Regions from separate parts of the Lentibacillus halophilus genome, predicted to be linked through region 2. Evidence: riboswitches for the same ligand, from Rfam matches in the RefSeq annotation. Region 2 holds a riboswitch; the other holds the start of a gene.
The links. A riboswitch is a leader RNA that binds a small molecule or an ion and turns the genes downstream of it on or off. The one in region 2 is predicted to bind S-adenosylmethionine.
Positions count from the first base shown of each region.

Region 1: another riboswitch for S-adenosylmethionine. It lies ahead of ACZ5Q7_RS03495 (PLP-dependent aspartate aminotransferase family protein); the one in region 2 lies ahead of metK (methionine adenosyltransferase).

Region 1 is NZ_AP043750.1:767,844-771,048, forward strand. Features, by position in the region: gene cls (cardiolipin synthase) at 1-895, opposite strand, end outside; SAM riboswitch class I at 1,106-1,216, shown strand; gene ACZ5Q7_RS03495 (PLP-dependent aspartate aminotransferase family protein) at 1,327-3,057, shown strand.
Region 2 is NZ_AP043750.1:2,746,571-2,749,775, forward strand. Features, by position in the region: gene panC (pantoate--beta-alanine ligase) at 1-193, shown strand, start outside; gene panD (aspartate 1-decarboxylase) at 206-577, shown strand; gene metK (methionine adenosyltransferase) at 865-2,070, opposite strand; SAM riboswitch class I at 2,196-2,302, opposite strand; gene pckA (phosphoenolpyruvate carboxykinase (ATP)) at 2,505-3,205, shown strand, end outside.

The sequences.
Region 1 (3,205 bases), 1.0 Mb from region 2:
CGCCGCACGGCTCATAATCATAGTACCGTTTATCATACGGAATGTCATTTCGAGATGCCTGATTCCAATCAAGAACAAAGCGCGTTTGCATCTGGGCAACCGCATCACCGCATATACGCAAGTGTGTATCACGCCAGTATCCGAATTTTTTATTGTGTCCGAGGTATTCATCACCAATATTAAAACCACCGATATAACCAATTTGCCCATCAATGATAGCGAGTTTACGATGATTTCGGTAATTGATCTTCAAATTGATTTTCGGGATTTTCGCCGGAAAAAATGATTCGATTTCAATACCGGCATTGCGCAGGCGCCGCACAAATTTTTTACTAATGCCGCGGGATCCCAGATCATCGTACAACACCCGCACGTCAATTCCCTGCTGTACCTTTTTAATTAAAATATTGGCAATGGACATACCCAGCTGGTCATGACGGAGGGTATAATACAGCAGATGAATATGGTCCTGGGCATGTTCCAGATCGTCCAATAAAGCTGAAAATTTTTCCTCCCCATCTGTAAAAATCCGGACACTATTATCCTGTGTAAATATGGCGTCATCATTGTGCAAATGCATATAAAAAAGATTTTTGTAGGCCGTCAGCCCCTTGTGTTTAAATGAAAAACGATTCTCTTCCATAGCACGCAGTTGATTCTGCACCGACGTTTTCACACCAAGTTTGCTTTTGGTGTCCCACGTAAAAATGCGCTCACGGCTAATACGTCTTCCAAAAATTAAATATAATATAAATCCGGCAATCGGAATAAACATGAGTACCATTAGCCATGCCCACGTCGACGTTGCATCCTTGCGCTCCAGGAAAATAATCGTCAGTGCCAGCGCAATATTAAATACCAGTATCCCCCAAACAAACAATGACCAGACACCCAACGACAAAACCTCACTTTTTCAAATACCAATACCCTTACTATAGCATAATTTTTACCGCGCTGGTATGTGTATAACGTTGACATTTTTAAAATATGCATTTACCAGTCTGTCATACAGAAAAGAAAAAGTCGCACCTCTGTTTATTTTCCTTTATCTGTTGACGTTTACACACATATATGTTTATAATATTCACTAAATTAATAATAACATCTCTTATCAAGAGCGGTGGAGGGAATAGGCCCAGTGAAGCCCGGCAACCGGCAAGGCATATGCGTTGCAAGGTGCTACATCCTACAGGTCGGAGAGATCTGAAGATAAGAGGAGGACGGTTACATACAAAAACCCCTCTTCTCTTATGGAAGAGGGGGTTTTTATTGCACCTCTTCCTCCAGACAAAGTCATAACACTTACTATTAAAGGAGGAATTATTGATGAGTGATTTTCATCGTAACAACCAGGAAACACAACTGCTTCACGGAGGACAGGAACCTGACCCGTCAACAGGATCACGGGCGGTGCCCATCCATCAGACGACGTCCTATGTGTTTCGGGATTCCGAGCATGCGCAAAATGTGTTTGGTTTGGCTGAACCGGGAAATATTTATACCCGTATCACCAACCCAACCATCGATGCATTTGAACAACGTATGGCGCTTCTAGAGGATGGCTCAGCTGCTGTTGCTACCTCCTCGGGCATGGCAGCCATTACTATGGCGATTATGACCATTGCCGGAAGCGGCGATCACATCATATCCGACAGCAACCTGTACGGTGGCACATACAACCTTTTTGCCAACACACTGCCCAAATATGGCATTCAAGTTTCATTTGTCGACGGGACGGATCCGGAGAGCATTAAAAACGCCATAACAGATCAAACAAAAGCAGTCATTGGCGAAATTATCACCAACCCGAGCCTGAATGTGCTTGATCTGGAAACCATCAGCGGTATAGCTCATGATCATGGCATTCCTCTGATTATCGACAATACGTTTGCAACACCGTATGTTACCAAACCGCTTACGTGGGGTGCGGATGTGGTTGTCCATTCAGCAACGAAATGGATTGGTGGCCATGGCACGTCGATTGCCGGTGTTGTCGTTGACGGAGGCCGATTCAATTGGGCGAATGGCAACTTCCCGGAATTCACGGAACCGGATGATAGTTATAACGGCTTGCGGTATGCTGATCTCGGACCGACGGCTTTTGGCACCAAATTGCGCGTTCAAATGCTCCGAGACATCGGTGCCTGCCTGAGCCCGTATAACGCCTTTTTACTTCTGCAAGGTCTCGAAACACTGCATTTGCGAATCGAGCGTCATAATGAGAATGCTAAATACGTTGCTCGGTACCTGCAGGGGCACCCGGCCGTCGAGTGGGTTAATTATCCGGGTCTGTCCGATCACCCCGCCCATGAAACGGCGAATAAGTATTTGCAAAACGGGTACGGATCAATTATTACATTTGGCATTAAAGGCGGACGTGACGCCGGAAGAAAACTGATCGACAACGTCACACTCTGGTCCCACGTTGCCAATGTCGGTGATGCGAAATCGTTAATTATCCATCCGGCATCGACCACCCATCAGCAACTCAGCGACGAGGATTTGGTTAAAAGCGGCGTTTCCGAAGAACTTGTCCGTCTGTCAGTTGGACTGGAATCCACATCGGATATCCTTGCTGATCTTGACCAGGCCATTGTTAAAGCAACCGGCGAGGAACCGACGATTCAGACGACGGAAGAAGACGCCATCAGCTGGCTGCTTGCATCGCCGTTCGACCGCACCGGTGGAGGCTTACGCCAAAAAACGATCGCACTCATCAGTGATGATCAAACGGACAGTGCATGGGCGGCAGCGCATCAGCTTAAGACGCTGGGTTTCCAAATTATCCACGTCAATGCACCCGCATCCGACGCCCCGTCCATCGCGAAGGATGAAGGCAGCCCGGATATTATCGACGCCGTGTTGATCGCCGACAATGAACTTGCACCGGAACGGATCGACGAACTCACGCGGCTCAATGGAAAAATAGTGTGGATACAGCATTCCCAACCTGCGACGAAAACAGTGAACAAAGCTGCCGAGGCGGGTATTACCGTTATTTCCGGAAAAAATGCGTATGACGAAGCTGTGCGCCTCCGAAGCAGCAGTGCCCAATAAACACATCTAATGCACTAAAATCCGCTTATAAAACTTTCTATACAGGAGCGAGTACACCCTATCGTGTACCGCTCCTTTTTCACTTTATAGGGTGTGTTCGACTGTTGTCTGAGGGCCGATGTTTGAATATAGCGTATATCGGGGATTA
Region 2 (3,205 bases):
GACCGAAACCTTGCAGCAGCATCTGTCGGGAACCATTGATTATGTTGAATTGCTCGGTTATCCGTCGCTACAACCTGTGTCATCCATGCATAAGCGGATCATTCTTGCTGCTGCCGTTTACTTTGACAAGGCCAGATTAATTGACAATATCCTTCTCGATGAAAAGGGAGACATCATCACCCGATACGACTAGGAGGCAGGCGAGATGTTTCGTACGATGATGAAAAGTAAAATACACCAAGCACGCGTCACAGAGGCGGATCTAAACTATGTCGGAAGTGTAACAATTGACCAGGACATCCTGGATCAACTTGACATGCTCCCACACGAAAAAGTGCAAATCGTCAATAACCATAATGGTGCCCGTTTGGAAACCTATATCATTTCCGGTGAACGAGGGTCGGGCGTCATTTGTCTCAACGGGGCCGCAGCACGGCTCGTACAAAAAGACGATATCATTATTATCATTTCCTACGCGCTCGTTTCAAGTGATGAATTAAAAAGCTATAAGCCCCTTGTCGCCTTTATGAATGACAATAATGAGATTATGGAACTAGTGGAGCAGGAATCGCCATAAACAACGTAGCATACCATACGATTTTATTTAACAATACGTTATCTTTTTCGTGATTTCTGAAATCACTCTGAAAAATAAGAGATGAGCCCGTTTTGGCTCTTTACTGGACTACGTATTTTTCCTTTGCTGTTTGGAGGCAAAAACCGATGATATGATAAAAAGAAAAATCCGGACTGATTCAAAGTTTAAAAGAAACGTTCTAAATCATCATTCGGATTTTTCTCTCACTCTATGCATTATCCCAGCTGCTTCGTCTTCAAGCGTGGTTGATTGCCTTTGAAACCACGCTATTTTTTTACTTTGACGAGCGCTTGCAATTCGTCGACTTTGTCGGCTTTTTCCCACGGGAATAACATGTCCGTTCGTCCGAAATGACCGTATGCGGCTGTGTTTTTGAACATGGGCTTGCGCAAATCAAGCATGCGGGTGATGCCTGCCGGACGAAGATCAAATACGCTGCGAATGGCATCTACAAGGGGGCCCTCATCCACCATACCGGTACCGAATGTATCCACCGAAATCGATACGGGCTCGGCAACACCGATTGCATACGCCAGTTGCACCTCGCACGATTGTGCCAGACCAGCAGCGACAATATTTTTGGCAACATATCTTGCTGCGTATGCGGCCGAGCGATCCACTTTCGTCGAATCTTTGCCACTGAAAGCACCGCCGCCATGACGTGCGTAACCACCATACGTATCGACGATAATTTTTCGTCCAGTGAGGCCGGCATCGCCTTGCGGACCACCGATAACGAAACGACCGGTTGGGTTGATGATGTAATACGTCTTCTCATCCAGTAAATGAGCCGGGACAATCGGGCGAATAACTTGGTCAATCAAATCCGATTCAATCCGTTCGACTGATATGTCCTCGTGATGCTGGGCGGAAATGACGATGGTATCGATCCGTTCCGGTTTGCCATCGTCTGCATATTCAACGGTCACCTGCGTTTTTCCATCGGGACGCAAGTAGTCCAAACTATGTTCTTCGCGGGCATTGGTCAGCTGTTTGGCGAGTTTGTGCGCCAGTGAAATGGATAACGGCATTAATTCTTCTGTTTCATCACAGGCATAACCAAACATGAGCCCTTGGTCGCCGGCACCAATGGCGTCGATTTCCTCATCACTCATGTTTCCTTCGCGAGCTTCCAGGGCGTTATCAATACCACCGGCAATATCGGGTGACTGCTCATCAATGGCTGTGAGCACGGCGCATGTATCAGCATCAAGGCCGAATTTGGCACGTGTGTAACCTATATCTTTAATGGTCTGACGTACAATGGTGGGAATATCGGCATACGTTGTTGTCGTAATTTCGCCGGTAACCAGTACCATTCCTGTCGTAACCATGGTTTCACAGGCGACCCGGGCATTGGGGTCTTTGGCAAGTATTTCATCCAGTATGGCATCGGATATTTGATCACTCATTTTATCCGGATGGCCTTCTGTCACCGATTCCGATGTGAATAATCGACGTTTCATACCCATGCGGGCTTGTCCTCCCTTACAACGTGGTGCGCAACTCTATATGGTTCACGTTTATGATACGGTTTTTGATTGACTTAAACAAAAAAACCTTTCCTGCATCATGAGGAAAGGAATGAAGCCTTTCACTCTTATCATTCAAGGATTCAACCTTGTACCAGATTAGCACCTTTTCACCTATTGTGACGGTTGCCGGGTTTCATCGGGGCTGTCCCTCCACCGCTCCAAATAAGAGAGTATCCGCTCGACGTTTATCGTACCGAATTCCCTATGCGATGTCAACCAATCCTGCTTGCTTTCAACATGAACACTGACAAAAAATTTTCATATAAATATTGTAAAATTAGTATGGACTATTAAGTGAAATGTGTTATACTAATAATCAGATTACGTTGGTGATTGGTTTTCAATATCATGTTAAAAGGCAGGTATCACAAATGAAAACGAAAGAAGACACAATGATTACGAGCGATTTATTGACACACCCGCACATAAAGACAAATTTAGTTGTTTCACAATTGGTTGAAGTGATTTTATCCCGTGAGGAAGGTACTTTAAGTGCAACAGGAGCTGTCAGCGCTCATACAGGCAAGTACACCGGACGCTCCCCGGATGATAAGTATATTGTCCATGACGAAACCAGTGACGATGTGGATTGGGGAAAAGTGAACCAATCCATCGATGAAGCCACCTTTGATCATCTGTTGGAAAAAGTAACGACCTACTTGCGCAACAAAAATGAGCTGTTTCATTTCCGCGGCTTTGCAGGAGCAGATGAAAATTTTCGGCTCCCGCTTCAAGTCATTACGGAATATGCATGGCATAATCTGTTCGCCCGCCAGCTGTTCATCACACCGACAGAGAAGGAATTGGCCGAACATCAGTCGCAATTCACCGTGATATCGGCACCGACATTCAAAGCGGATCCGGAAACCGATGGAACGAATTCCGAAGTTTTCGTTTTCATTTCCTTCAAAAAACGAATTGTGTTGATCGGCGGAACCGAATATGCCGGAGAAATTAAAAAATCCATTTTTTCGGTTATGAACTATCTACTTCCAAAGTCTGATGTATTGCCCATGCACTGCTCGGCCAACATTGGCCATGAAGGGGATGTAGCTCTGTTTTTCGGTCTATC